DNA from 3 places in the Jeotgalibacillus marinus genome. Region 2 is predicted to be linked to each of the others. Evidence: a T-box and tRNA genes for the amino acid it is inferred to sense, from the RefSeq annotation. Region 2 holds a T-box; the other regions hold tRNA genes.

Region 1 (10,634 bases), on a different contig from region 2:
TACAACGACAAGCTTAAAGAAACAGATGAAAAAATTCAAGAGCTGCTTGAGCGTTATGAAAATATCAACATTAATGACACGGTAAAATGGAGCAATCAAGGTGCGGTCTTTACTCGTCAATTGAAAAACATGCTTCATCTAGCACGCGTTGTAACAATCGGAGCACTTCAGCGTGACGAAAGTCGTGGTGCACATTACAAACCTGACTTCCCAGAGCGTAATGATGAGCAATTCCTTAAAACAACAATGGCAAAATTCGATGCCACAACAAATTCACCGGAGATCTATTATGAGGATGTTGATGTGTCACTAATCGAGCCTCGTAAACGTGATTACTCTAAAGCGAAAGGAGCTAAGTAATCATGACTGCAGCAGAAACGATGACAAAATCAAAAACGATTCGATTCGAAATTTACAGACAAGATGACCTTAACTCCACGCCTTACATGGAAGAATTTGAAATTCCTTATCGCCCAAATATGAACGTGATTTCTGCACTAATGGAAATTCGTCGTAACCCATTTAACAAAAAAGGTGATAAAACAACGCCTGTATCATGGGACATGGGCTGTCTAGAAGAAGTTTGTGGAGCTTGTTCAATGGTCATAAACGGAAAACCACGTCAATCATGTACAGCACTTGTGGATCAGTTGGAACAGCCAATTCGTTTGGAGCCAATGAAAACATTTCCAGTAGTGCGTGACCTACAGGTTGACCGTAGCCGCATGTTTGATTCATTGAAAAAAGTGAAGGCATGGATTCCAATTGATGGCACGTACGATCTGGGACCTGGTCCGCGTATGCCTGAGAAAAAACGTCAGTGGGCATATGAGCTTTCAAAATGTATGACTTGTGGTGTTTGTCTTGAAGCGTGTCCAAATGTAAACAGTAAATCAAGCTTTATCGGACCTGCACCCCTTTCGCAAGTTCGCTTATTCAATGCTCACCCAACAGGTGCAATGAATAAAAGTGAACGTCTAGAAACAATTATGGGTGACGGTGGCCTTGGCAACTGTGGTAACTCTCAAAATTGTGTTGAAGCTTGTCCAAAAGGAATTCCTTTGACAACATCGATCGCAGCGCTTAATCGCGACACTAGCTTCCAAATGTTCAAAAGCTTTTTCGGAAGCGATCAACAAGTTTAAATATGAAAGCTGCGGATGTCTTGTGCATCCGCAGCTTTTTTATTGATAAAAGTGATATCTAGAGATAAATGTGAGTAACGATCATTTTAAGCATTTGCCATCCAGTGGCAGAGTTCGTACTCTTCGGGAAGCTCTTATTTGCATGCTGGAGTTGAAAAAACTGATTAATTTATTGTTACTGATGAAAACCAGAAAAATCTATCTTGTATCGTGTTTATACGTTATTATTAAGAAAATGAATGGATATTCATAATTGGAAGGAAGATGTGGTTCATGAAAGTAGAATACATAGAAGATTTTCAAAAATGGGAAGAGGGCTTTTCTTTTTATCATGAAATAAATGTTCGTTTTTCTGAAACAGATATGTTTGGTCATTTAAATAATACAGTACCTTTTGTTTATTTTGAGCAATCTAGAATTGAATTTTTTAAAGCGATTGGATTTATGCAAGAATGGGTTCGAGTCGATCAAGACACTATACCAGTTGTTGCAGATCTGCAGTGTGATTTTCTGCAACAAGTGTATTTTGATGAAACGCTTCGTGTATATGTGAAAGCAGCAACAGTAGGTGTATCGTCGGTTGATATTCATTATCGTGGTGTAAATGGAGAGGGGAAAGCCGTTTTTGTTGGCAGAGGTACAATGGTACAAATGTCTAGAAAAACAGGCAAAGGACACCCTTGGGAAGATGGGCAAAAAGAGCGGCTCTTGCGCTGAAATTTAACATATATGAAATAGATTTCGAAATCAACGCACTCCTTAGCGAACTGACTCATAAACTGGATAAACTGGCTTCAGCTTAGCAAGTGAGGAGGAGTATCCAAATGAGTCGGGCACAGTACAATCGTTCATCCATTTTAACGAAACGAGAACGCGAAGTTTTTGTATTACTGCTACAAGATAAAACGACGAAAGATATCGCGAGTGAACTATTTATTAGCGAAAAAACGGTACGTAATCATATTTCAAATGCCATTCAAAAACTAGGTGTTAAAGGAAGAGCGCAAGCGATTGTTGAATTACTTAGATTGGGAGAACTTACATTGTAAAAAGGGGAGTTTTCTCCCTTTTACAATACATATGTGGTATAAAGAGAAAAGATTCTTGCTATTTTTTTAAAAAAAGGTGACAATCAAAATAGAATGAAAACGATAGGAGTGTCGAATGCCGATGGAAACGAAAGCAACGAAAGAACTTCATGCTGCCGGTGTTATGGCGGGCATTGAGAGAGATCTTCGTTATATTTCCGGAATCATTAAACAAAAAGGCCGTGAAATTTTAAGTCAATATACGATCACACCTCCCCAATTTATCGCCTTACAATGGTTATTTGAAGTTGGAGACATGACTATTGGAGAGCTATCCAATAAAATGTATTTGGCGTGCAGTACGACAACAGATCTGGTAGATCGTATGGAGAAAAATGAGCTTGTCATGCGTGTGAAGGATGAAAATGACCGTCGTGTCGTGAGAATCCATCTGTTGCATGAAGGTGAACGCATCATTGAAGAGGTAATTCATAAACGTCAACATTACTTAAATGAGGTACTAATCGACTTCACACAAGAAGAAGTAGAAATGTTGTCAAAAGGTTTGAACCGTCTATACAATGAAATGAAATAAGAGTGAGGGGCTTTTTTTGAATAGAGCAATAGGCATCATGGATTCCGGCGTTGGAGGCTTGACGGTAGCGAAAGAAATTATGCATCAATTGCCAAATGAAAATATTGTGTATCTTGGTGATACGGCACGCTGCCCTTATGGACCTAGACCCAGTTCAGAGGTAAAACAATATACATGGGAAATGGCCCGTTTTTTATACAACCAAAATATTAAAATGCTGGTGATTGCTTGTAATACGGCGACCGCAGTTACACTTGATGAAATTCAAACCGCTTTTGACATACCGGTGATTGGTGTGATTACACCAGGAGCTAGATCGGCAATCAAACACACAAAAAATGACCAAATTGGCATTTTAGGAACAGCAGGAACGATCAAAAGCAAAGCGTATGAAGAAGCATTACAGGAAATTAGACATTCGATTCGAACATATCCGCTAGCATGTCCAAAATTTGTTCCATTGGTTGAAAGTGGAGAGTATGCAGGTTCGATGGCGAAAAAGATTGTAGCTGAAACACTTGCCACGTTAAAAAACACCAATATTGATACATTAATACTTGGTTGTACTCATTATCCGTTGTTACAGCCAATTATCGAACAATACATGGGATCATCCATTAACGTTATCAGTTCGGGTGATGAAACAGCCCGAGAAGTTAGTGCGATTTTATCCTATCGACAAGAACTAAATGAAAGACATGAAAAAGAAAAAGAGCAGCAACACCGCTTCTTCACAACAGGCTCACCAACTATTTTTGGACAAGTTGCTATGGAATGGTTGCAAAACAAAGCGCTATGTATAGACACGATCCGACTGCCGAGGGGCTAATTCCTCGGTTTTTTTCATTGAATGAGCCACGCCATAGAAGGGCGTGGCTCTTCCCGATGGATGAAATTCAAGTACATATGTTTCAGACCTTACAGAGTTTGTTATACTAATAAAGAATTTGTGTAAAAGGGATCCCGCTTCTTCTTCATAATAGTAGAGCGGTTAAAGGAGGATATTTCGATGCGCGTAGATGGACGACAAGCTTCAGAGCTTCGCCATATGACAATTGAAAAAGATTATTTAAAACACCCAGAAGGCTCCGTGTTGATCACGGTTGGGGATACAAAAGTGATATGTACTGCAAGTATAGATGAACGAGTACCGCCATTTATGAGAGGACAGGGTAAAGGGTGGATTACCGCAGAATATTCAATGCTTCCGCGTGCGACAGGTCAACGAACCATCCGTGAATCAACAAAAGGAAAAGTGCAAGGCCGCACAATGGAGATTCAGCGCTTGATTGGACGATCACTACGCTCGGTTGTTGACTTGCCTGCATTAGGTGAACGAACTGTTTGGATTGATTGTGATGTGATTCAAGCAGATGGCGGAACAAGAACAGCATCCATCACAGGCGCATTTGTTGCAATGACGCTTGCAATTGCTAAACTAATGAAAGAAAAATCGTTGACGAAATTTCCGATTATCGATTTTTTAGCAGCGACATCTGTTGGGATAAGTGAAGAACATGGAGTGATTTTAGATCTGAATTATGCTGAAGATAGCACTGCAATGGTTGATATGAACATGGTCATGACTGGCAATGGAGAATTTGTAGAGTTGCAAGGAACAGGAGAAGAAGCAACATTTTCACACAAACAATTGCTGGACATGCTTGCTATTGCAGATCAAGGAATGAAACTGATTATGCAAAAACAGCAAAGTGCTTTAGGTGAGATAGCAAATCTTATCCCAACAATTGATGAGGTAAAATCATCATGAAGCAAGTGCTCATTGCAACAAGCAACCAAGGAAAAGCGAAAGAATTTGAAACACTTTTTTCACCGCTGGGCTATTCAGTGAAAACGCTCCTTGATTATCCTGATGCACCTGATGTGAACGAAACCGGAACAACATTTGAAGAAAATGCGAAGCTAAAAGCAGAAACGATTGCTAAGCAATACAACGTTATGACGATTGCAGATGATAGTGGTTTGATTGTAGATGCCCTTGGTGGTGAACCAGGCGTGTATTCTGCTCGCTACGCAGGTGAAGAGAAGAATGACGAGGCGAATATCGATAAAGTGTTAAAGTACCTACAGGGTGTAAAGAAGTCTGCCAGAACTGCTCGCTTTCATTGTACTTTAGCTGTTGCACGCCCAAATAAAGAAACTGTCACGTTTACAGGAGAGTGTGAAGGGAACATTACGACTGAACGAATGGGCGACGGTGGATTCGGCTATGACCCTGTGTTTTGGGTTGAAGACAAGCAATGCACGCTTGCTCAAATGACTCAACGACAAAAAGGCGCAATCAGCCACAGAGGAAAAGCGATAATAAAGCTTGCAGAACTACTTCCTACTCTTACGAAATGAGGGATTCGGTGAAAGTATTAGTAATCAGTGATAACCATGGAGATACCGAAAGAATCGTAGGTGTAAAAAAGAGATATGAAGGGAAAGTAGACGCTATGTTTCATTGTGGTGACTCTGAGCTTCCTTTTAATTCAGATGAAATGGATGGCTTTATAAAAGTACGGGGAAACTGCGATTTCGATTCTAGCTATCCTGATGATAAAGTAGTGAAGGTTTTAGGGACGACTGTTTTTATGACACATGGTCATCTTTATGGAATAAAATCTTCGCTTGATCGAATTTATTACAAAGCAGCCGAGGTAGGTGCGGATCTTATTTTCTTTGGGCATTCACACACATTAGGTGCAGAAGTGATCGAAAATCGATTGTTTGTGAATCCAGGAAGCATTTTATTACCTCGTGGTAGAAAAGAAGCTACATACGCAATTGTGGAACGCATCGACTCGAACGTTGACGTGTGTTTTTATGATGACAAACATGAAGAAATCACCTCTTGGAATGGATCTATTTAATTGAACAGAAGACATTAACGGATTCTCACATGCGCGGACAACCTACGTACGTTTTCATTCAATCAGGCGTGGAATTCGCGCATGTCCAACTAATTTATAAAAAAACGTTGACTTTATGTTATTCTACTATTATAATAATAATTGTCTTACAAACAATACATACATTACATAATTTCTTGTCCCAGTAGCTCAGCTGGATAGAGCAACGCCCTTCTAAGGCGTCGGTCGGGAGTTCGAATCTCTCCTGGGACGCTAACCGAATTAAGTTACGCCATGTTTGCGTTTTGTTACCTTTACGGTGACAATGCGGAAACATGGCGTTTTTCGTATGGACGTGGAACGCACCGATACGCGTTTTTTAGACAGCGTTGAACTTCAAGGAAACCGATGGCAAAACGGAAGGGATCGATCAACGAAAGACGCCCAACGGCGGATATAAAAGACCACCGCTTCATAAACGCGCAAAGCTAAAGCGGCACACGAAATATCCGCCGATTCATCGCCTGTTTAAAAAGAAGTAACGTTTGTAACGTAGCCTTTCGAGGTTGCGTTATTTTTTGTGAAAAAACTCCGCACTTTTTCATCGGTGGTTGGTCGTAAATTCAACTCTGAAAAGCGTGCGGGATCCAACCGCAATTTGGTTAAACATTTTAGAGATCAGGGGGGACCATTCTGGGGGGATGGGTATGATCATTTAGAACATATTTGTGCCTGCTCTCATAAAGTGTAAGTGTTAGTAAAAATTAAAAATGAGGTGAAGAACTATGACGGTTAAAGAAGAAAAAGATTGTTGTGCATGTCTAGGAGTTGGCACGGCCCTTTGTTGGTTGGCGTTATCGAACGCCATTATTATCGCCGCCGCATTGTTGGTATTAGGATTCGGGGAAATATGGACTGCTGCGGTTGTCATCTCCGCGATTGTCGTGCTTATTATCGGGATTATTTTTGCGACGATTACACTCGCTCTTATTGCGAAGTTTGTATGCAAATGTTTGAAAGATAAAAAGCATCACTGCTGAAAATACTGTTGGAAGGTAGTGTATGACTATTCTTTCGAATTGTAGGGAGGTGAAGGGTTGAAAACGTCCAAAGAAAAATTTTTACTGACGGCTATACTTCTCACGTTTGTTGGGGTGCTCCTTGTTGGTGTCGTCATTGTGGCAGGGATCATTTTTTTAAATGAAAAAACCATTGTGGTGCCGGATGATAAACCCACGATTCAAGATGCAGTCGATGTGGCAGAACCAGGAGATATCATATTAGTAAAAGCCAGTGGTAGTCCTTATCTGGAGAACGTCATTATTGATAAAGATGACATCAAGCTGATTGGGACGAAAGTGGAACCTATACTAGATGGGGCAGGATCAGGTATAGGCATAGATATTGATGGACAGTCTGGCGTGTTAGTACAGAATTTTATTATTCAAAACTATGATCAGGGTATTAGCTTAGTGGACTCAGACACCACCATGTTTAAAGGGAATACCGTTACTCTTACTTCTGAAGAAGCCATTAACATAGAGGGTTCAGATAGTAACGTGTTTAAAAAGAATAGCGTTACTAATAATGAATCTGAAGGTATTAAATTAACTGATTCAGACACCAACAAGTTTGAGGGGAATACCGTTGCTCTTAATGAGGATGAAGGTATTCAATTAGAGGATTCAAATAGCAACATGTTGAAAAAGAATATCGTTACTGGGAATCGTGAAGGTATAAAGTTAATAACTGCAGAAAACAACGTGTTTAAAGGGAATACCCTTAATGAGAATACTTCTGAAAGTATCCAATTGGAAGATAATTCAAACACCAACGTGTTTAAAGGGAATACCGTTACTCTTGGTGCGGCTGAAGGTATCCAAATAGAAGATTCAAATAGTAACACCTTTATAAGGAATACCCTTACTCAGAATCGTGAAGGATTTAGCTTAGAGGATTCAAACGGCAACACGTTTAAAGGGAATACCGTTACTCTTAGTGAGAATGAAGGTATAAAGACAGAAGATTCAGACGGAAACTTGTATAAAGGAAATACCGTTAATGTGAATGGGGCTGAAGGTATTCTCTTTTCGGCAGATTCTACCGGGAATGATGTTTTCTTTAACCGTGCATTCGGTAATGTGGATGACGATATCTTTGATGGTGATACAAACAATTTCAAAGGGAATAAATGTGATAATAGTAACAAACCTAATATTTGTAATTGATCAGACTATGTCCCCTGAACGAAAACCCAAATAATGGACACTATAAAAAAGTGTCCTTATTCGGGTTTTCTATATGTTCTAAGTGAAAACCCGTATGAGTAAGAATGTGTTTTCTGAGTTTCAAATGAACGAATTGGAGAAAAATGTCCACTTCTTTGGTGTTTTTATTTCCCTCAATGCGTACTCTTTTTTCTTAATAACAGAACAGAAATGATGAAAGTGAATAAGACAATAAGAAGAGAAATAATGATGATGGTTAGTAAAGTGATTGAATTTACTAAAACTGAAAGGTTGGCGTCTATTTGACCAAGTGCCCGAACACCACTGTCAAGTAAGATGGATAGTCCGATTGGGAATAAAAATAAGGTGAATATAGCTAAAGCTGATGCTAAACAACATAGTCCTAATTTTTCAGGCTTTTCAAGGCATAAATCAGTGTGCCTCTTAATCAATAAAAGTGCAATCACAAAGACTGAAATAACTATCAGAACAAGTACAATATCCGCAACTATTAATGTAGTAGCTATTAAGGCTGGACTAGTGCCCACCACAACGGAAACAGAAAAAACTCCTGTTGCAATCTTTCCTAGTCCTATAGGGAATAAAAAAAGTGCAAAAATGGCCAAAGCTGAAGCTAAGCAACATACCGCAATGTTTTTCATGATACACCCCTTCTTTCTTTCATCCGATATTTTTTCATACATGTTAAGGCGTATATGATCTATATGAGCATCAAAAACACGTTATGCATGTCAGAAAAGTATTGAGCTTAGGTGCCTACGCGTTTTAACAGAAGGTCAAATAGGTGTAATGCGGAACTGAATCAAGCAAAAAAAGCTGTTCGTATCACTTTATGAAAGGGTGGGAATGGATTTTTAATTTGGAATTTAAGGAGTAACAATGCTAAACTCAGGGTCACGTATTAAAAGCGGAAGGGTGGTTATGTTGGTGACAAAGCGTCCTGACAAACACATAAAACGAGATCAAAAGGTCATTCCGTTTCCTGGATTAAAGGACCGACTTGTAGAAAAAGGGCTTGCAAAGCTGCAATCACAGCTCCACAAAGAAGCAATTGAACTACTAGTAGAAGCCTACGCGCTTGACGGTGAGGATCCGGTTACAGGAACTTCCCTTGCTGTTGCATTGTATGAAGATCGCCAGTGGGAGCAGTCAAAAACCATCTGTGAGCGTTTGCTATTCGAAGGGCTTGGAGACTATGAGGAAATGCTAGAGCTGTACATATTAAATTTACTTCAGCTGAAGGAACATGATCAAATCATCACAACGATCGAAACAGTGATTGACGAGCAAATTATTTCTGCTGATAAACAGGCTCACTTTGAACACCTTTTAGCAATGAGTAAACGCCATGAGCAGCAAGACGAAGGTCAACCTACACAATCATTTTCGTTAGGGGAAAAATTAGAACAACAAATGATCCAAGTGGCTAATTTAGCGAAACAAAATGTACACCCATTCAAGCAATCGTTAATAGACTCCATACAAGATAAAAACACTCATCCCTTTATTAAAACAATGGTGTTAAATGTTCTTCGCGAGCAAGGGGTACAGGACACGGTAACGATCGAGAAATGGACGCACAGAGAAGTTGTGAATCCAGCTCAATTAGTTGATCCGTTTGAATCCGAAAAATTCAGAGAGGTCGCTGAGGTGATTCAAAAAGAAGGGGGACAAGTGGATCCGACTCTTTCCGAACTTGCAATCGATCTGATAAGACGTCATATTTTTTTGTTGTACCCATTTTCATGGGATGAAATAGACGTGAAAGTCATTGGCGAAGCTTATCTACAATTAGCAAAGAGCTATATGGGAGAAGCGATTGAATGGAGCGAAAAAGAAAAGAATGGCATTGTTAAAGAAATCGAAATACTTGAAAATGTCTCAATGATATGATGTAATGTATAGCTGTTGAAAGAAAGTTAACCTATGTTATAATAAAATGGTTGCATAATGGGATTCGTGATACCTAAAATCATAGAATCAACGTCTTCATCGCTACTTAGCGTGAAACCATTAAATATTACTATAGATGTGTTGGAGGGAATTGAATATGTCAGTAAAATGGGAAAAGCAAGAAGGGAATGTTGGTGTCTTGACTGTAGAAGTCGACGCTGACACTGTAAAGCAAGGACTAGATGATGCATTTAAAAAGGTCGTTAAAAAAATTAACGTCCCTGGATTCCGTAAAGGAAAAATGCCTCGCCAAATGTTTGAAAAGCGTTTTGGAGTGGAATCTCTTTATCAAGACGCGATCGATCTTATTCTTCCAGAAGCGTATTCAGGTGCAATTGATGAAGCTGGGATCTTACCAGTTGATCGTCCTGAAATTGATGTAGAGCAAATGGAAAAAGGAAAAGAACTTATTTTCACTGCAAAAGTGACAGTAAAACCTGAAGTAAAATTAGGTGAATACAAAGGCTTAGAAGTGGAAAAACTAGATACAGAAGTTACTGATGAGGACGTTACAAACGAACTTGCAACTCTTCAAGAGCGTCAAGCTGAGCTTGTTGTTAAAGAAGAAGGTTCTGTAGGTAATGGCAACACAGTGACACTTGATTTCGAAGGCTTTGTTGATGGTGAAGCATTTGAGGGTGGCCAAGCAGAGAATTACACATTGGAAATTGGCTCAGGGTCATTCATCCCAGGCTTTGAAGAGCAACTAGTTGGTCTTTCAATTGGCGATGAAAAAGAAGTTGAGGTTTCATTCCCTGAAGAGTACCATGCAGAAGAACTTGCTGGTAAACCTGCAGTATTCAAAGTGA
Region 2 (10,634 bases):
AAGAAGAACTAACGGTTGAGGAATTAGTCGGTGAAGAAGGCTATACGTATATTGAACGCACTTGGGTCCGTCCAACACTAGAAATTAACGGTATGTGGGGTGGATTCCAAGGGGAAGGAATCAAGACCGTGTTGCCGAATGAAGCACATGCGAAGATCACGTGCCGACTTGTGCCGAACCAAGATCCAGATGAAATCGTTGAATTGTTAACAAAACACGTTAACGCTCATACGCCACCAGGTGTCACAGTAACCGTTACACCATTTGATAAAGGAGCACCTTACGTGACCCCTTATTCTCACCCTGCCATCCAAGCAGCTGGTCGTTCATATGAAAAAGTGTACGGAGTTCCAACACAGTTCATTCGCGGTGGCGGCTCAATCCCGATTGTTGCTACGTTTGACCAAATCTTACAAAAGCCAATCGTATTGATGGGGTTCGGCTTGCCGGGTGAGAATTTCCACGCACCGAATGAACACTTTCATCTTGAGAATTTTGACCAAGGTTTGCGTGTGATTGCTAATTATTTGAGTGAACTTCCTCAAACATTTTCTAAGTAACTAGATTTTTAATTGATCACTCTTAGCATCCTTTGGGGTGCTTTTTGTTGTGTCGGGATACGGAAAACAAATGGAAACAACCCCGAAAACGTGATCTTACCTTTATGAGCGCCCTTCGGTGAGCATAAATTAAACCATGACAGATGATCCTGCTGTTTCGGATTATAGTCACACCGCCCAAAAATGAAACATATACTAGACCAATTGCTACTTAAGGGGTGTATGTAGATGAATGGTCAACCTCAACAATCTGTCCAGCTTACCAGCACGTATGATCCTTACTTATATCAAACACTCAGTGATTTGATGGGGAATGAAATTGTTGTTCAAACGACTAAAAACACGCTACAAGGTACGTTAAGCGGCGTTACGCCAGACCACATTGTGATTAACATCAATCGCACGCCATTTTTTGTCCGAATTCAAAGAATTGTATGGGTGTCACCTTCTTAACTAGATCTGCTTTCATAACTTCTCCTCCCACACATATAAATAGTAGGACGACCATGTTAGAGGAGGAGAACTGATGTTTAAGAGAGTAAACAAACTGCTAATTGAGCTCCCAGCTCCAGAATATGGCGACGCCAATGCGGCTGCGGCGGTACAAGAGCTTTTAGGTGGGAAATTCGGTGAAATGTCCACTCTGAACAACTATATGTATCAATCATTTAATTTCCGTCAAAAAGGGAAACTAAAACCATTTTATGACCTTGTCGCAAGCATTACAGCTGAAGAGTTTGGTCATGTAGAGCTCGTCGCCAACACCATTAATTTATTGCAAAAAGGAACAACTTTTACCGCCGAACCTGACTTAACACCATTGCAAGATGCAAAAGATAAAAGAAACACTTATTCTTTTATTGCGTCAGCCCAAACAGCTCTAGCAGGCGACTCTATGGGTAATTCTTGGCGAGGAGATCATGTGTTTACGAGTGGAAATTTAGTGTTAGACCTTTTACACAACTTCTTCCTAGAGGTAGGGGCAAGAACGCATAAAATGCGCGTATATGAAATGACCGATCATCCAACAGCCCGCGAAATGATTGGTTATTTACTCGTGCGCGGTGGAACGCACGTCCTTGCTTATGCCAAAGCGATTGAAATGGCAACAGGCGTAGATATGAAAAAAATGATACCAATTCCAAGCTTAGATAATCGCGTATTTGATCATGCTAGGAAATACGAAGATCAAGGTGTAGGTAATGTTCTGTTTACTTGGAGTGACACTGACTATCAAGATATACGTTCGATCTGGAAAGGCACAAACCCAAGTAATGGACAACCGCTAATCGTCCAAGACGGCGTTCCACAAGGAGCTCCAATTCCCGACCTTGATGACTTACCAGAAGAATTCGCCCCTGGAATTGGTCGTGATGAATATGAACAAATTGCCAAACGTCTAATGGCAAAATTGTAATAGTTACACAGAGGGTCAAGTAAACTTGCCCTCTTTTTTGTGTACTATGATAAGATGAATAAAACATGTAGAGAGTAGGAACAAATCATGAACGGACAACTAAGAAGCAACATCCAACCTGGCATTGAAGTAGATATCGTATTGAAGCAAGATCAACGCTCAGGTAAGTTAACAAAAGGCGTCGTGAAAGACCTCCTAACCAAATCCCCCAACCACCCTCACGGCATAAAAGTACGTCTAGAAGATGGGCAAGTCGGTCGAGTTAAAAACATACACAGTAACTAAAGCAGAAACAGTTATCACTGGAACGACATGAACGAAAAGCAGCTAGTTTTCGCTTACGTAGCGAATGCTAGCTGCTTTCGTTTACCCTTCACTCTAGTGGCAAATGTGTAGAACTCAATAAGAAAAGATGGTCAACAGGAAGAGAAGCACCTAGTTGGGTCATATGCCTAAAATTAATAAAATATTTAACATTATAAACGCCCTTTCCATATACTACCGAATCAAGTTATTTGGAAGGAGTTTTTTTAATGTCTGCATCTCTTTCATTAGTGCTACTGGCTCTGGCTTTATCCCTTGACACTTTCTGTGCGGGGCTGACGTATGGCCTTCGCAAAATGACCATTCCTCTCAAATGGGTTTTTCTTATGTCTACCTTTGCGGCAGGGATATTATTATTATCAATGCTAGTTGGTCAATCACTTGAATCCTTCTTGTCCCCCACTACAGCAGAACATATTGGAGGAACCATTTTGATTGCACTAGGTACGTATATTTTATATCAATTTTTCCGACCTGAAAAAGAAGATGAAGTGCCTAATGAAGAAAAAATATTATTAAATTTTGAAATCAAATCGATTGGTTTTGTCATCAATATTCTGAAGCGTCCTCTGGCAGCAGACTTTGGTCGTTCTGGAACGATTACTGGATTTGAAGCAATAATATTAGGGATAGCGTTATCATTGGATGGTTTAGGTGCTGGTATTGCTGCAGCATTTTTAGGTTATCCTCCGCTGTTATTGTCAGCAGCAGTACTGATTCTGTCTTTATCATTTACAACTGGTGGAGTAAAAATAGGAAATATGTTCAATCATATAAAATGGATCCAACACGTGTCATTCATACCAGGAATTTTACTCATTTTGCTTGGTCTAACTAGGTTTTTTTAATACAGGAGCAGGATAAGCAGTTATGGATGCCGACGTTGCGAAGTAGGAGCAAAAAATAGACCTTCTTATCGCTAATTACACTTGAAAAAGTGCAGAGTTCAAAGGAGGTCTATTGCTTGGTGGTGAATGACATTGTGGAACAGCTATTTCTTTTTCACAAAAACAACTTTCAGATAATCTCCTTCAGGAAAAGAAGACGAGATCATGAAGTCCTCAGGTAGTGAATACGTCTCAAGGATTTCATAGCGAATTCCTTTTTCTTTAAACGCTTCATCTATGAAACGTTGGAATTTTTTCATGTTAAATGAAGCTGCATTTGTGGAAGCAACAATCATTCCTTTATCTTCTGTCACATCAATCGCTTGCTTCATTAAATTTTTATAATCTTTTGCCGCACTGAAAGTATGTTTTTTCGAACGCGCAAAGCTTGGCGGGTCCATGACGACAAGATCAAACTTTACATTATTTTTAACCGCATAATCAAAATAACGGAACACATCACGAACGAGAATGTCTTGTGCTTCATAGTCGATCCCATTCATGCTAAATTGTTCAATTGTCTTTGCCACGCTTCGATTTGCTAAATCGACACTTGTCGTTTTAACCGCTCCACCTAAAGATGCAAAAACCGAAAATGCACCTGTATAAGAAAACAGGTTAAGGACTGATTTTCCATCAGCAAAACGATCACGAATTGCACGCCTAACATCACGTTGGTCAAGAAACACCCCAACCATCGCTCCATCATTTAGATAGATAGAAAAATTCACTCCATTTTCTTTGATGATTAATGGAAATGATGGACGTTCTCCACGTACAAAGTCATCATCAGCCAAATATTTCCCTTTCGTATCAAAACGCTTTTTTTCATAAATACTTTTATACGAAGAAAGCTCTTCAAAAGCAGCTAAAATTTCATCGCGGAAAAGGTAAATCCCCTCGCTATACCACGTGAATAAATAATGACCATCAAAATAATCAATTGTCAGCCCACCAATACCATCCCCTTCACCGTTAAACACACGAAAAGCAGTCGTATTGGTTTTCGTAAACCAGCTCTTTCTACGCCCAAGCGCAGCACGTAATCGATTTGAAAATAATCGCTGATCCACTTCTTCACTCGAATCCCATGTTAAAAGCCAGCCAATTCCTTTATTTTGATTTCCTTGAAATCCTTTCGCAATAAATTGATTTCGCTCATCAACCGCAACAAGAATATCACCTTCCTGCTTCAACTGATCTTGATTAACAAGCATCTCTTTTGTTAATAGCGGAAAACCGTTTGCTACTTTATTTTTAAATTTGTTCTTAATTTTAATCGTGCTCAATATGATCTCTCCTCAACAGCATGGGTTGATCTTATTAGATAAGACCTTTATGCAATACCCCCATCATAACTGACCAGTTGATCTCACACAAATTTCCTATAAAATAATTCCTTTACAATGCTTTATCTTTCGTTGTTTCCTCTTTTTCAATATACTTTTTTAATTTTTGTAAATGGAACAGTTCTTCCTTGGAAATCATGCGCACAACCATCCCTTTAAATAAACGGCGTATAAAGCCACTCGTTTGAATCGTCCCATCAAAGGTTACGTACGTTGATTCTCCTTGAGGTTTGAATGTATAACGAAATTCAATTCTCACTCCGTTTTGTTCACTTGAAACGGCATACGATTCTGCGGGTACAAATTCAATAACCTCTAGAGTTGATTGGACCCGCCGCCCACCTAGATTGCGAACCTCTTGATATTTTGTTCCTTCTGCAACTGGACCATTCGTTAATTTTTCTACCTGCTCGACCTGATCCATGATTAGTGGCGACCTTTCCATATCGGTTGCCATTGCAAAAACGGTCTCAATTGGTCTGTCGATGACCATCGTTTGATTAAGTGCTCCCATTGATCATGCCCCCCGCTTGTAATAATTAAATATCTATATACCTATTATAGGGTTAAGATAAGCCCATTCATATATGTACATCAATACTAAAAAAATGAATAGATTAAATAGTAATTAGATTTCTATCCTAAGAATGAATCAAAGTTTGAAATCAACTTGCATAGGAAGGTAGCTTTTTTCATTGTGTATAATATGTGGATAACTTTGCTTCTCGTATTCTATTGAAAATTCCCACGTACTTATTGCATTAAATTGTTATTTTCCGAACGAACATAGTATGCTACTCATTACACACTACACATATTAGGGAGGATTAGAGAATGAGCAAAATCAACAAAAGAGCGATTGGACAAACTGACCTTAAACTTTCACCACTAGGTCTCGGGTGCTGGCAGTTCAGCAATGGTACAGGAATTGTTGGACGATATTGGGCTACAATGGAGGATAGCACAGTCAAGGAAATCATACAGACTTCATTAGATGGAGGCATTAATTGGTTTGATACAGCTGAAGTTTATGGTAAAGGACAATCTGAAGAAACACTTGCTGCCATGTTAGACGAACTGAACATTTCACCTGAAGATGCACATATCGCGACTAAATGGTGGCCACTTTTCCGTTCTTCCTCTTCCATTACAAACACTATTGGTACACGACAAGAAAAGTTAAATCATCGTCCAATCGATTTATACCAAGTTCATCAACCACACTCCTTTTCTTCCGTTGAGAAAGAGATGGATCAAATGGTCAAGCTAGTTGAGGAAAAGAAAATCAACTACGTAGGTGTAAGTAATTTCAGTGAGGTTGCCATGAGAAAAGCACATGCAAGACTTCAGGAATATGGGCTCAACTTAACATCCAATCAAGTGAGGTACAGCTTATTAGATCGAAGAATTGAAAAAAACGGAGTTCTTGACGCAGCAAAAGAGCTTGGCATTTCTCTTATAGCCTACTCACCTCTTGAACAAGGGATTCTCAGCGGGAAATTTCATAACGATCCATCACTTGTTCAAAAAAGTGGCATGAGAAAATATTTAGGGCGCTTTAAACCTAACGGATTGGCAAAATCGTATCCACTTATTTTAAAACTTGAAGAATTGGCAAAAAAATATGAGGTGAGCGCAAGTCAAATCGCACTCAACTGGATAATTTCATACCACGGTGAAACAGTTTTTGCGATTCCTGGCGCCTCAAAACCTCATCATGCAGAAGAAAATATCGGAGCAATGAATTTTGAATTATCACGCGATGAGCTTGAAGAGATTTCACGTATTTCCTGGGAAATTGTCGAAAAATCTCCGAAAAAATAATCATTAAAACAAGCGCAGAGAATTCTGTGCTTGTTTTAATTCAGTTATATAAGCTACTCTGCCCAAACTGAAAAGATGAGTGCTTCCTCAACTTAGAAAACTGCCTTAAATAAAATTAGCAAACAAAAATAGAAGCAAGATTGGACCAATCCATACTATTGGAAGCGCATTGACTAAAATCATTTTTTTCCATATCTCTTTTTGATAGGATAGCCAGGTCACTACAATTACCGCGATCACAACAAATGGATACGCACCAATCACGTACTTCAGAACAATTGCAAGTATGTTCCCTTCTAGCTTAGGATCATCGAACATCCTCATTGACAGGCCAAAGAAAATAAACCACACAGGTAAAAATAAACAATAGAACACATGACTAGCCCACAACAGCATCGCTGCTTTACGATTCTTCATCCGACATTTCCCTTTCAGTTTTTCATTTTCTCACAGCAAAAAGGATAACCTCCTGAACCCTCTCTGCCGAAAATGTATATTGCTCTTTCCATCATAACCATTTCTGTCTCCAACGAACACCGAAATGCTTATGTAGATGGGGGTTGAAGCACTTTCGCTCGCTACAGTCCACAGTCCCCTTCAGCGAACGAAAGTAATTGCTACATCTCTTCAGGAGCATCAATGCCCAATAATCGCAGGCTTTCTTTTATAACAATGGTCGTGCTATATATAAGTGTTAGGCGTTGTTGTTTTTCTTGTTCATTTGCGTTTTGCAGAAAGTTGACATGTGCGTAGTAGTGGTTGAAGTGTTGGCATAGTTCTACTACGTATTTGGCAACTTTAGATGGATCCCATTCTTTTACTGCTTCTGAAATGGTGTCTTCAAATGCATGCAGTTGGATTATGAGCGGTCGTTCTTCTTCACCAAATGTTTCATAAGTAGTTGACCATCCATGTTGCATGTCCATTTTAGCTTTACGAAGAATTGAGCACGCTCTTGCATGCGCATATTGGACATATGGTCCTGTCTCCCCTTCAAACCTCAGCATATCTTCAAGTGAAAAATGAACATCATTTTGACGAAACACTTTTAAATCATGAAACAATACAGCCCCTACACCTACTTTTTTTGCCACAAGATCTTTTTTTGCGAGAGTTGGATTTTTTTCTTCGATAGCAGCTTGTGCAATTTTAACTGATTGAGCAAGTACCTCCTCTAACAAAACGACTTTCCCTTTGCGTGTCGACATTTTCTTGCCGTCTTTCAACATCATACCAAATGGAATGTGGACAAGATCATTCGCCCATGGAACATCTAACTTCTTCAAAACAGCCGCTAGTTGTTTAAAATGAAGCGATTGCTCGTTGCCCACTACATATAAAGATTTTGCGAATGAATAGTTCTCGTAACGGTAGTAGGCAGCTGCTAAATCTCGTGTTGCATAAAGAGTAGCTCCGTCTCTTTTCTTAATCAAACATGGCGGGAGCCCTTCCTCATCAAGTCGTACAACCATTGCACCATCAGATTCCTCCAACAAATTTGCCCGCTCAAGCATGTCGATCACAGCTGACATTTTATCATTATAAAATGCTTCTCCGTTGAATGAGTCAAACGAGATGCCCATCAGTTCATAAACGAGTGAAAAAGCATGAAGAGAGACCTCTCGGAACCACTCCCACAGTTTAGCTGCTTCCGCATCACCCTCCTCCAAACGTTTAAACCATAAACGGGCTTCATCATTTAATGAAGGATCCAATTCAGCTTGTTCATGAAAATGAACATATAATTTATGCAATTCAACAATGGGTGAAGTTTTAACTTTCTCTTCATCCCCCCATTTTTTATAGGCGGTAATAAGCTTGCCAAATTGTGTACCCCAATCACCAATATGGTTGATACGAATTGACTTATAACCTACTTTTTCAACGATATTAGCAAGAGCATTCCCGATTACTGTTGATCTCAAGTGCCCCATGGAAAACGGTTTTGCAATATTAGGCGAAGATAAATCAATCGTGACAGCTTTCCCTTGTCCCACCTGTTTTTCTCCAAAATGAGAACCTTGAGTAGTGATATCTGACATGACTTTTGCGGCCAATATTGGTATATCAAGATAGAAATTAATGTATCCACCAACAACATTCACTTTATGGACACCTTCACATACAAAAGCTCCACCTAAATCTCTAGCTATGTCGGCTGGGGACTGTTTGAATTCACGAGCAAACCGAAAACACGGAAATGCCAAATCTCCATGATCAACATGTTTTGGTTTTTCTATCATTTTTTCAATTTCGATTGTTGAAAACTTGTTGCTTAATAACTCATTTAGCGTTTGAGCGATGTCTCTCTTCATCTTCATTCCTCCTTGTATAAATACAAAAAAGCATTCGTCGCCTGCAAAAAATGCAGGAGACGAATGCTTTATCCGCGGTACCACTCCAATTGAACTCACCCCATAAAGGTGCACTCCAACTCAAGCGAATAACGGACGCTTTATCCGTTGATGCCTACTCATGTTCAGCATCACACCTCACGAGTGCGTTTCAACATTAGTTCTGCGCCGGGCTTACACCATCCCCAACTCGCTTCAGCATCTCCTAAAGTCTACTCTCTCGTTCATCGATTTAAAATTTATAATTTTTACTTATTATACGGATGTATCCCTCACCGTGCAACACTTACTTCAACGATTTCCATTGAAGATATCACCCAGCCAGTAAAAAAGTAGACGACAGCGTTGAATTTAATTACTTATGAAATTCAATGAATTCTAGTCGATTCCCGAATGGATCTTTTAAAAACATTCGATCTCTTCCAGTAATCGGTTCTTCTTCTTCGATCAAAAACGAAGCTTCCTCTAGTTTTTGACGCAAGTTTTGTAAACCTTCAACGACGAAACCTGGATGTGCTTTTTTTGGTGCAACAAATGGTTCTAATGCGCCAATATGAATTTCTTGCGGACCACATATAAACCAACAGCCGCCTCTATGACGTAGGTTTTCTGGCTTCGGAATTTCTTCAAGACCTAATACCCCTGTATAAAACCTTCTTGCTTCATCTTCTTTGCCTTTAGGTGAAACTAATTGTACATGGTCAATCCCTCTAAAAGAAAAACTCATACCTCATTCCCCCTTCCCCTACATAATCTCGAAACACCCAAAAAATGTCAAATATTATACCGAAAAACTATTTTAATTCTCGATATTTTTCGATAAAAAGCTTGGGATGTTCTTTCACTTTGTATGGAAAGAGCCCTTTAACTGTATGAATATAAAGCCATCCATAACTATTAGCACTGGCCTTATATGATATATCTAATATTTCCGAGAGAAAAAACTGACGTGTTTGATCGGAAATACAATGATCGTATAACAATAAATCATGATTATTCTCAATAATAAGTTGTTCTTCCCAATGAATTTTTCGTGTTACTGTCACATATCCGTGAGAGGCGATGACTTTAATGGGAGCTACCTCCTTTTTTAAATTTAAGCGTGAGGAATCAGTACTGGACCTAAGTACAAGCGACATTTCTCCAACTTTCTGACTGATCTCTATATGATGAAAAACGTTCTCTATTTTCTCACAATTGTAAAATACATACTCCTTAATGTAAACAACTTGATCTTAAGCTAACAGAATGGAATTGCGATCAGATGGTGGTGGCAAACTAGAGGTGGTAGCCAACAACTGTGTTCATGAAAAAAAGGACGTTTCACCATTTAATATTCACTCTAATAATTTATTTTATCTAAGTTGATCTATGGTATACTTAGCCGAAAACAAGACACACTTACCGGAGGCTTTATGCTTACATTTGAAGAGAAATTAACGATTATTGAATCCTATACAGAATTAACACGAAATGACGTGTCACTTGGACGAGTGAATTTCCATTTCGAAGAAAGCACAAGAGATAAAACATTGGTCGTCTACCACCTCCATCCGAATGGAAATGGCTTTGTATTTGGCGGTTTTGTAAAAGGCTACAAAAAGAATGACAAAGGCATGATCAACATTCGAGAATTCCCTGAAGAAGATATTCGCTTGTTAATTGAAAAATCCATTAAATCATTATCGGTTGAGCAGTATGAAGAATTAGCTGATTTTGAACCGCACGTTGAAGAGACGTGGAAAAACCGCAACCAACAAACGCTTACTCTCACAAAAGAAGAAGAGATGTGGAGTGTTTACGCAGGGAAGAATTTAGATGGAATCTTCCCAACGTATAATGAAGCTTCTTCTTATTTAGAGGAAGAGGGATTTACTCGAAAATCCTAAGAGTGCGATTGCGATTCGGCCGCTGTAAAT
Region 3 (10,634 bases), on a different contig from region 2:
TGACAGTAGCAGATGACGGAGGAAGTTCTGGGCGCATTCGAGAGGATTTGAACATTCCACCACCGGGCGACATTCGAAACGTGCTTGCTGCCTTATCGGATGTGGAGCCGCTTATTGAAGAAATGTTTCAGTACCGTTTTGCCAGTAAAAATGAATTGAGTGGTCATGCACTAGGAAATCTAATTATCGCGGCGATGACGTCCATTACGGGAGATTTTGCTCATGGCGTACAGGAAATGAGCAAGGTATTAAATGTTCGCGGAGAAGTACTACCATCCGCGAATCAAAGCCTTTTTTTATCAGCTGAAATGGAAGATGGAACAATTATTAAAGGGGAATCGAAAATCCCGTTCTCGGGGAAAAAGATCAGTCGAGTGTTCCTGTCACCTAAACACGTGAAGGCGTTGCCTCAAGCAGTCGAAGCCATACAAGAAGCGGACATGATTATCATCGGACCTGGTTCCCTTTACACGAGTATTTTACCGAATTTACTCGTAAAAGAAATCGGTCAAGCTGTGTTAAACAGCAAGTCACCTAAAGTGTATATTTGCAACTTGATGACACAAGCAGGTGAAACGCTCCATTACACGGCTGCTGATCATATTGATGCCTTATACGATCATATGGGGGAACGATTTGTTGATTATGTATTAGTGAACAATGAAGAAATTCCAGTGGAGTTAAAATCCATTTATGATAGAGAAATGGCTGAACCTGTACAATTTGATGTCGATCGTCTTCAGGGGCTCGGCCTTCAAGTTGTATATGATAAAATTATCTCTTACCACAATGGCCTCATCCGACACGATACAGATCGCGTGGCAAAAATCATCACTAAGCTAATGGCAGAAAAACGATTTTAACTCGTTTAATATAGAAAGTTTTAGGAAAGGTTGGTGTGAGAGATGTCATTTGCATCAGAGACCAAAAAAGAGCTGACACAAATTGAATCAAATGCCTGCTGTGCAAAAGCAGAGCTGTCAGCCCTTATCCGAATGAATGGATCTCTTTCCTTCTCTAATCGCCTGCTTGTCGTCAATATCCAAACCGAAAACGCAGCGATCGCAAGAAGAATTTACACACTTGTTAAAAAAAATTACAACATACAAGTTGAGCTTCTCGTTCGAAAAAAAATGAGATTGAAGAAAAATAACGTCTATATTGTACGTGTCGTAGAGCGTGCAAGAGAAATTCTTGAAGATTTAAAAATTTTAGGTGAAGGCTTCTCTCTAAACCATGAGATTGCCCCATCTGTCTTAGGGAAAAAATGTTGTCAACGCGCTTATTTACGTGGAGCATTTTTAGCAGGTGGCTCTGTTAACAACCCTGAAACATCTTCTTATCATTTGGAGATTTTCACGATGTATGAAGAACACAACGAATCTCTTTCAAAGCTTATGAATACATTCAACTTAAACAGTAAAACGCTCGAACGTAAAAAAGGCTTCATTGCTTATTTAAAAGAAGCTGAAAAAATTACGAGTTTTTTCAGTTTGATCGGTGCACATCAAGCGTTACTGCGGTTTGAAGATGTCCGGATCGTGCGAGACATGCGAAATTCAGTGAACCGACTTGTCAACTGTGAAACTGCCAATTTAAATAAAACCATTGGTGCCGCACTTCGTCAGGTAGAGAACATCCGTTTTATTGAACGACATGCTGGATTGAGCATTCTGCCAGAGAAACTTCGTGAAATCGCTGAGTTACGTGTTGCGTACCAAGATGTCACGTTAAAAGAACTTGGCGAAATGGTGTCAGGAAGCAACATTAGTAAATCGGGTATCAATCATCGCCTACGTAAAATTGATCAAATCGCTGAAAAACTACGAAAAGGGGAAATGATCGAGAATTAAGTCACTCCAACCAAAATAAAAATGCGAATTAATGTATAAAATAAATATAGCTAGTCTATTTGAAAAAGGGGGATGTTAGATGAAACAACAAAATGTACAAATTAACTTGAAGACGGGATTGCAGGCACGACCTGCTGCCCTATTTGTACAAGAAGCAACACGTTTCCAATCAGACGTATTTATCGAAAAAGACGGTAAAAAGGTAAACGCAAAAAGTATCATGGGCTTAATGAGTTTAGCGCTCGGAGCAGGTACGACTTTCACATTGATTACAGAGGGAAATGACGAAGAAACCGCTTTGCAATCGCTTGTATCGTTTGTAGAGGCGAACTGATTTAGATGACAGTAGGGAAACCCGTCAATCTTGGCGGGTTTTGTTATGTAGTAAGAGGGAGATATAGTGGTTTTTTGGTTAGGGTGGAGGCTCGATCATCTTGTAAGTTTTTCGAAACTAGTCGCACCCACTCTAATCAATAGTCATCGTCCGAACCGCCTGTTGAAAAAACAAAAGCCCCGTCAATTTGACGAGGCTTCTTAATAGGAACATTATTATTTTTCTGTGATGTCGTGACGTGTCATAATTTGGTCAATTAGCCCATAATCTTTCGCACGCTCAGATGTCATGAAGTTATCTCGCTCTGTATCGTGTTCGATTGTTTTGAAATCTTGACCAGTACGTTCAGCAAGAATTTGATTTAGTTTCTCGCGAAGGAAAAGGATACGTTTTGCAGCGATATCAATTTCCGTTGCTTGACCTTGTGCGCCGCCAAGTGGTTGGTGAATCATTACTTCAGCATTTGGTAGTGCGTAGCGGTGACCTTTTTCACCAGCAGCAAGTAGGAATGCTCCCATTGATGCAGCCATACCGATACAAATTGTATGTACTTTTGGCTTAATGAATTGCATTGTATCGTAAATCGCCATACCGGCTGTGATGCTTCCACCTGGACTGTTGATATACAGGTAAATATCTTTTTCCGGGTTTTCAGCTTCTAGGAAAAGAAGTTGAGATACGATTGAGTTAGAGACATTGTCATCAATTCCGCTTCCAAGCATAATGATGCGGTCTTTAAGAAGACGAGAGTAGATGTCATACGCGCGTTCGCCACGGTTCGTTTGTTCAATAACAGTTGGGATTAAATTCATGTGTAGTTCCTCCTTTGTCTCTCTTAAAATAGTGACTTATGTATTGTATGATACAACGAAGGTCAAGAAAGATCAAAATATATGATTGCTTAACCCTTTCTTGAACCTGTTAGTACCATCATACCCATTCATCTATATGTTTAACAAGTAGGAGCCATTACAAATTACTTCAATAATCAAGGTTGCATAAGAGGTTGTCCTCTATTATAATATTTAAGTGTGTTGCGTGAGTAGAGACGTCATCAGTTGAATAGTTAATGACTGACTGTATTATAAAAATAATCGAAAATAGTTCTTAATGAAGTATAAACGACTGCCCGCCATACATAAACGCTCTCTGCAAGCTCGTTCGTTGAAGGAAACCACACGTTCAACTATTTAACAATCGAGCCCTCGTGGTGTAATGGATAACACGTAAGATTCCGGTTCTTGAAATGGGGGTTCGATCCCCTCCGAGGGCGTATGACAAAACCTTCACTGCATACGCAGCTGAAGGTTTTCTTTCTATACAAGTATGTGTTCTTTTATCAGGTGATCGTAAGAGCATCTAAACAAGGAGGTTGAAGCGAGATGGAAGTAGTGTTTTACACGCGTTTAAATTGTTCGTTATGTGATGAAGCAAAGCGTATACTTACTCTTGTTCAGGAGGATATTCCATTTACCATAGATGAACGAAATATTGACGATCGAGATGACTGGACTGAGAAGTATGGACTGATGATTCCAGTGGTAGAGATTGATGGTGAAGTCGTCCAATATGGAAAAGTAGAGTATGTGACATTAAGTAAGCGATTGCAAAAAAAGCTTGACTTTATTTCTTGAAACCACTATAAAATACTGCTATTATAAAAAACGAAGCAGGTGTATTTTTTTCGTCTGGATGGGACATAATTTGTCTATGAGGGACGTAATTAGTCCAATGGATTCATTTAGCTCACAATCTTATCAAAGGTAGTCCATTCATTTGCGAATACCACCATAGTAAAGGAGCTTTTTCATGCCAACATTTATTGACATCCAAAAGCGACTGGTGCCGAACCTGCTCGATGATTTACAGCGGAAATATCACATTCTCCGGTCCGTTCGTTTTTTGCAACCTGTGGGAAGAAGGAGTCTGGCTCTATCATTGGGCATGACAGAGCGTATACTAAGAAGTGAGGTTGAGTTTCTAAAGTCACAGGATTTGCTCCATATCGATACGTCTGGCATGAGTCTTACAAGTGAAGGACTTGAATTATTATTACCCCTTGAAGGTATGATGAATGAGGTTACGGGTATAAACGTAATGGAGCAGTCTCTTAAGGAAAAGCTTCAAGTTAAACGTGTGATGATCGTGCCTGGCAATAGTGACGATTTTCCTTGGGTGAAAGAAGAACTAGGTCGTGCAACGATTCAAGGCATGAAGGAATGCTTGGTTGAACATACTATTATCGCTGTAACAGGCGGCACGACGATGGCAGCTGTAGCCGGAATACTCACACCCGATTTTGCTTCGAAAGACACATTGTTTGTGCCAGCAAGAGGTGGAATTGGAGAAGATGTTCACAATCAGGCGAACACAATTTGTGCCACAATGGCACAAAAGTCAGGCGCAAAGCATCGTGTATTATATGTACCTGATCAGGTGAGCCGAGAAGTGTACGATTCTATTATGAAGGAGCCATCCATTAAAGAGGTCATGGCGCTTATCACATCTGCAAACCTCGTTCTTCACGGAATTGGAGACGCAGCCACCATGGCCAAGCGACGCAATACGAGTGAAGAAGACCTTCAAAAGATTATAGAAGGTCAGGCTGTAGGAGAAGCGTTTGGCTATTATTTTGATGTGCATGGAAAAATCGTTCACAAAGTGAAAACGGTTGGTCTTCAATTAAAAGATTTGGCATCAACTCCGAATGTATTTGCCGTCGCGGGGGGAGCATCCAAGGCGAATGCCATACAAGCATATCTTAAAGGCGCACCACATTCTTCTTCGACACTTATCACGGACGAAGGAGCAGCAAAAGAGCTTTTGAAAGGGACACCCTTTTAAAATAAATTTTTTTCCATCCCCAAACAATCTTAAGGAGGAACTTATTCATGACAGTTAAAATTGGTATTAACGGATTTGGACGTATTGGACGTAATGTTTATCGTGCAGCACTAAACAACCCAGAGGTAGAGGTAGTAGCAGTAAACGACCTTACTGATGCAAATATGCTTGCTCATCTTCTTAAATATGATACTGTTCACGGCACGCTAAATGGTGAAGTAACAGTTGACGGCGAAGATATCGTTGTTGATGGGAAGAAGATCAAAGTTCTAGCTGAGCGCGATCCTGCTCAACTTCCATGGGGAGAGCTAGGTGTACAAGTTGTTATTGAGTCTACAGGTATTTTCACTGGCCGTGCAGACGCTGCGAAACACCTTGAAGGCGGAGCGAAGAAAGTCATTATTTCTGCACCAGCTTCTGGTGAAGATATCACTCTTGTAATGGGTGTTAATGAAGATAAATACGATGCAGCTAATCACCATGTTGTATCAAATGCATCTTGTACAACAAACTGTTTAGCTCCATATGCTAAAGTTCTTAACGATAATTTTGGTCTTAAACGCGGTATGATGACAACAATTCACTCATACACAAATGACCAACAAATTCTTGACCTGCCACACAAAGATTACCGTCGTGCTCGTGCAGCTGCTGAAAACATCATTCCAACATCAACTGGTGCTGCGAAAGCTGTTTCTCTAGTACTTCCAGAGCTTGAAGGTAAATTGAATGGTATGGCAATGCGTGTACCAACACCTAACGTATCTCTAGTTGACCTTGTTGCTGAATTTGATCAAGAAGTTACGGCTGATCAAGTAAATGCTGCACTTAAAGAGGCTGCGGAAGGCGATCTTAAAGGAATTCTTCAATATAGCGATGAGCCACTTGTATCTTCTGACTACAATGGTAACACTTCTTCATCAATCGTTGATGGTCTTTCAACAATGGTTCTTGAAGGAAATATGGTCAAAGTACTTTCATGGTATGACAATGAAACTGGTTACTCTAACCGCTGCGTAGATTTAGCTGCTTTCATGTCTAAAAAAGGACTATAATCCAACCCGAATTAAATGATAGAATGTTTGGTTTTTAATCAGTACATCATCTATAATTAGAGGGGAAAAAGGGGAGAGGGGAACAGATCCCCCCTCCCTTTTTTCAAAGTAACCCTTAACTACCATGAGGAGGCCTTTTCAATGAACAAAAAAAGCATGAAAGACATTGAACTACAAGGGAAACGCGTTTTTTGCCGTGTTGACTTTAACGTTCCAATGAAGGATGGCACTGTGTCGGATGATACCCGAATTCGCGCAGCTTTACCAACGATCCAACACCTTGTAAATGCGGGTGCAAAAGTCATTTTGGCAAGTCATCTTGGCCGTCCAAAAGGAGAAGTGGTTGAAGAGCTGCGTTTAACTCCAGTTGCCAATCATTTAGCGGAGCTTTTAGGCAAAGATGTGAAAAAGGTTGATGAAGCACATGGTGACAAAGCGCGCGCAGCCGTTGCTGAACTAAATGAAGGCGATGTACTGGTTCTTGAAAATGTTCGTTTTTACCCTGGTGAAGAAAAAAATGATCCAGAGTTAGCAAAAGCATTTGCAGAACTGGCTGATGTGTATGTCAATGATGCTTTTGGCGCTGCTCACCGTGCACATGCATCTACTACAGGCATTGCAGAATATGTACCAGCTGTATCAGGCTTGTTGATGGAAAAAGAGCTTGATGTACTAGGAAAAGCTTTGTCTAATCCTGAACGTCCATTTACAGCGATTATTGGTGGGGCAAAGGTGAAAGACAAAATTGGTGTCATCGACAATTTACTTGATAATGTTGATAACCTCATTATAGGTGGTGGGCTTGCGTACACATTCCTTAAAGCGCAAGGCTATGAAGTAGGTAAATCTCTTCTAGAAGAAGATAAAATTGATTTAGCTAAGCAATTTATGAAAAAAGCAGAAGATAAAGGCGTAAAATTCTACATGCCAGTTGATGTCGTTGTAGCAGATGATTTCTCTGAAAGTGCCAACACACAAATGGTAGAGATCGACAGTATCCCTGCTGATTGGGAAGCACTGGATATCGGAACAAAAACGAGAGAAGTATATAGCGACGTAATTAAGCACTCCAAGCTAGTGATTTGGAATGGACCTATGGGTGTATTCGAATTAGAAATTTTCTCGGGTGGAACAAAGGCAGTAGGACAAGCCTTAGCAGATGCAGAGGATACATATTCTGTCATCGGTGGAGGCGACTCAGCAGCTGCAGTCGAAAAATTCGGTTTAGCAGATAAAATGAGTCACATCTCAACAGGTGGCGGTGCCTCTCTTGAGTTCATGGAAGGCAAAGAGCTTCCGGGTGTTGTTGCGTTAAGTGATAAGGAATAGGTAGATTGTTGAGAAATTCTTTACAATCATGGTTTTATTCCACATGCAATTTGGGGGAGAACCCGAAGTTGGTTTGGGCGACCATTTATTCAGGGTGATGAGTAGTTTAAAAACCCTCGAATCCAATTTTAATCTTGTCGATCATTTTACTACATGATCAAGAAAGGATGTAGAACATGCGTAAACCAATTATTGCTGGTAACTGGAAAATGAATAAAACAGCTTCAGAGGCGAGAGCATTTACTGAAGAAGTTGCTTCAAAAGTACCATCGAAAGAAAAGATCGAATCTGTGATTTGTTCTCCATCTTTATTTTTAGAAAGTCTTGTAAACTTATCGGCTGATTCAGACGTTTCAATCGGTGCTCAAACAATGCACTTTGAAGATAATGGTGCATTTACTGGCGAAGTAAGCCCTGTTGCACTTAACGATCTAGGTGTTGACTATGTTATTTTAGGTCACTCAGAGCGCCGTGAATTATTTAACGAAACGGATGAAGCAGTGAATAAAAAAACACACGCAGCATTTAACCACGGTTTGGTGCCAATCGTATGTGTAGGTGAAACGCTAGAGCAACGTGAAAACAACGAAACAAAAGATTTTGTTGAAGGACAAGTAAAAGCAGCTCTTAGTGGATTGTCAGATGATCAAGCAAAACAAACGGTCATTGCTTATGAACCAATTTGGGCAATTGGAACGGGTAAATCATCAACTTCTCAAGATGCAAATGAAGTCTGTGCACATGTACGCTCTGTTGTTGCAGGTCAATTTTCACAGAATGTAGCGGATGCTGTACGCATTCAGTACGGTGGTAGCGTGAAACCAGCCAACATTAAAGAATATATGGCCCAAAGTGATATTGACGGGGCACTAGTTGGTGGTGCAAGCTTAGAAGTGGAGTCATTCCTTCAATTGTTGGAGGCTGGTGCAAATGAGTAAAGCACCTGTTGCCTTAATTATTCTCGACGGGTTCGCCCTTCGTGATGAAGTTCAAGGGAATGCCGTTGCTCAAGCAAATAAACCTAATTTTGATCGCTATTGGACGAACTATCCACACAACTCGTTGCTTGCAAGTGGTGAAGCAGTGGGTCTTCCGGATGGGCAAATGGGTAACTCAGAAGTTGGTCATTTGAACATTGGTGCAGGGCGTCCTGTGTATCAAAATTTAACACGCATTAACATTGCCATTCGTGAAGGAGATTTTTTTACTATCCCGGAATTTCTTCGAGCGATTGACAATGCGAAGCGTCAAAACACAGCATTGCATATTATGGGACTACTTTCAGACGGTGGTGTTCATAGTCATTACAATCATCTTATTGCGCTTTTAAAATTGGCTAAAGAACATGGCTTGACGAAAGTATATGTGCACGGCTTTTTAGATGGACGAGATGTTGGCCCAACAACAGCTTTGGAGTACATCAAAAACACAGAAGCTCAAATGGATGAACTCGGTGTAGGCGAATTTGCGTCAATCTCAGGGCGCTATTATGCGATGGACCGTGACAACCGTTGGGAGCGTGTAGAAAAAACGTATCGCGTTATGGTAGATGGTAGTGGTCCGGCCCATTCCTCTGCTTTAGAAGGTGTTAACGCATCTTATGAAAACGATATACACGATGAATTTGTGGTACCGTTTGTTATCGAAAAAAATGGTGAGCCAGTTGGTCGAATTCAAGATCATGATTCTGTCATTTTCTTTAACTTCCGACCAGACCGTGCGATTCAACTGTCAACTGCTTTTTCAGATCCTACTTTTGATAACTTTGACCTCGGTCAGAACAAGCCAATGGGTGTACAATTAGTTACATTTACGCATTACAGTGTCAAAGTTGATGCAGATGTTGCATTTAAAAGTACGGACTTGAAAAATACAGTTGGGGAAGTGCTTTCTGCCAATGGGTTGACTCAGCTTCGCATTGCAGAAACAGAAAAGTACCCACACGTGACGTTCTTTATGAGCGGTGGACGCGAGGCGAAATTCCCTGGTGAAGAACGGCTTTTAATTGAGTCACCAAAAGTAGCTACCTATGATCTTCAGCCTGAAATGAGTGCGTATGAAGTAACGGACACGTTGCTTCACGAAATTGAACACGATCGTTTTGATGCGATTTTGCTTAATTTTGCGAACCCTGACATGGTTGGTCATAGTGGCATGCTCGAGCCGACAATCAAAGCGATTGAAACGGTGGATGAGTGCTTAGGCAAAATTGTAGATTTAATTCATGAAAAAGGTGGCTACGCGATTATTACAGCGGACCACGGCAATTCCGATGAAGTCACTACAACACAAGGTAATCCAATGACCGCTCACACGACAAATCCCGTGCCTGTGATCGTGACAAAGGATGGCGTTACCCTTCGTGATGGAGGAGCTCTCGCTGATTTAGCACCAACGATGCTTGATTTATTACATGTTAAACAGCCTAAAGAAATGACGGGCGCTTCACTTATTAAAAAATAATCATTTAAAAGGAGACTACTTACATGCCATTTATTACAGATGTTTATGCACGCGAAATCCTTGATTCACGCGGCAATCCAACAATAGAAGTGGAAGTTTACACAGAAAGCGGCGCATTTGGCCGTGCACTTGTTCCATCGGGCGCGTCAACTGGTGAGCACGAAGCAGTTGAACTACGCGACGGAGACAAAGGACGTTATTTAGGTAAAGGCGTTCTTAAAGCAGTCGATAACGTGAACAGCGTGATCGCTCCTGAATTAATCGATAGCTATTCAGTACTTGATCAAGTGTCAGTAGACAAAGCTATGATCACACTTGATGGCACTGACAACAAAGGTAAACTAGGCGCTAACGCTATTCTAGGCGTATCAATGGCTGTTGCGCATGCAGCTGCTGATTATCTTGACCTGCCACTTTATCAATATCTTGGTGGATTCAACTCGAAGCAACTACCGGTTCCAATGATGAACATCGTAAACGGTGGCGAGCACGCTGATAACAATGTTGATATTCAAGAATTCATGGTTATGCCTGTCGGCGCTGAATCATTCCGTGAAGGCTTACGCATGGGCGCAGAAATCTTCCATGCACTTAAATCAGTTCTTCAAGGTAAAGGTCTTAACACAGCAGTAGGCGATGAAGGTGGATTTGCTCCAAACCTTGGTTCAAACGAAGAAGCACTTTCAACAATCATCGAAGCAATCGAAAAAGCTGGCTACAAACCAGGAGAAGAAGTTCTTCTTGCAATGGACGTAG

Evidence for each region. A T-box is a leader RNA that pairs with one kind of tRNA and senses whether it is charged. The one in region 2 lies ahead of argS (arginine--tRNA ligase), so its partner is inferred to be a tRNA-Arg.
Region 1: it encodes a tRNA-Arg, which carries the amino acid that the T-box ahead of argS (arginine--tRNA ligase) is inferred to sense. The anticodon was not compared.
Region 3: it encodes a tRNA-Arg, which carries the amino acid that the T-box ahead of argS (arginine--tRNA ligase) is inferred to sense. The anticodon was not compared.

The regions. Positions count from the first base shown of each region.
Region 1 is NZ_JBFMIA010000001.1:403,542-414,175, reverse strand. Features, by position in the region: gene sdhA (succinate dehydrogenase flavoprotein subunit) at 1-360, shown strand, start outside; gene sdhB (succinate dehydrogenase iron-sulfur subunit) at 381-1,145, shown strand; gene AB1471_RS02165 (acyl-CoA thioesterase) at 1,419-1,862, shown strand; gene AB1471_RS02160 (helix-turn-helix domain-containing protein) at 1,970-2,194, shown strand; gene AB1471_RS02155 (MarR family winged helix-turn-helix transcriptional regulator) at 2,316-2,768, shown strand; gene racE (glutamate racemase) at 2,785-3,597, shown strand; gene rph (ribonuclease PH) at 3,778-4,539, shown strand; gene AB1471_RS02140 (XTP/dITP diphosphatase) at 4,536-5,132, shown strand; gene AB1471_RS02135 (metallophosphoesterase) at 5,141-5,644, shown strand; tRNA gene AB1471_RS02130 (tRNA-Arg) at 5,823-5,896, shown strand; gene AB1471_RS02125 (hypothetical protein) at 6,409-6,663, shown strand; gene AB1471_RS02120 (right-handed parallel beta-helix repeat-containing protein) at 6,721-7,851, shown strand; gene AB1471_RS02115 (hypothetical protein) at 8,025-8,513, opposite strand; gene AB1471_RS02110 (tetratricopeptide repeat protein) at 8,800-9,765, shown strand; gene tig (trigger factor) at 9,923-10,634, shown strand, end outside.
Region 2 is NZ_JBFMIA010000002.1:196,051-206,684, forward strand. Features, by position in the region: gene AB1471_RS03945 (dipeptidase) at 1-560, shown strand, start outside; gene AB1471_RS03950 (YuzF family protein) at 789-1,013, shown strand; gene AB1471_RS03955 (manganese catalase family protein) at 1,087-1,977, shown strand; gene AB1471_RS03960 (YwbE family protein) at 2,065-2,262, shown strand; gene ytaF (sporulation membrane protein YtaF) at 2,511-3,149, shown strand; gene AB1471_RS03970 (class I SAM-dependent rRNA methyltransferase) at 3,293-4,477, opposite strand; gene AB1471_RS03975 (SRPBCC family protein) at 4,590-5,051, opposite strand; gene AB1471_RS03980 (aldo/keto reductase) at 5,372-6,361, shown strand; gene AB1471_RS03985 (hypothetical protein) at 6,467-6,778, opposite strand; gene argS (arginine--tRNA ligase) at 6,979-8,682, opposite strand; T-box leader at 8,729-8,952, opposite strand; gene AB1471_RS03995 (VOC family protein) at 9,071-9,442, opposite strand; gene AB1471_RS04000 (hypothetical protein) at 10,131-10,604, shown strand.
Region 3 is NZ_JBFMIA010000007.1:76,623-87,256, reverse strand. Features, by position in the region: gene AB1471_RS09885 (gluconeogenesis factor YvcK family protein) at 1-863, shown strand, start outside; gene whiA (DNA-binding protein WhiA) at 906-1,853, shown strand; gene AB1471_RS09875 (HPr family phosphocarrier protein) at 1,933-2,187, shown strand; gene clpP (ATP-dependent Clp endopeptidase proteolytic subunit ClpP) at 2,403-3,029, opposite strand; tRNA gene AB1471_RS09865 (tRNA-Arg) at 3,389-3,460, shown strand; gene AB1471_RS09860 (glutaredoxin family protein) at 3,570-3,821, shown strand; gene AB1471_RS09855 (sugar-binding transcriptional regulator) at 3,997-5,031, shown strand; gene gap (type I glyceraldehyde-3-phosphate dehydrogenase) at 5,079-6,086, shown strand; gene AB1471_RS09845 (phosphoglycerate kinase) at 6,228-7,415, shown strand; gene tpiA (triose-phosphate isomerase) at 7,592-8,353, shown strand; gene gpmI (2,3-bisphosphoglycerate-independent phosphoglycerate mutase) at 8,346-9,878, shown strand; gene eno (phosphopyruvate hydratase) at 9,902-10,634, shown strand, end outside.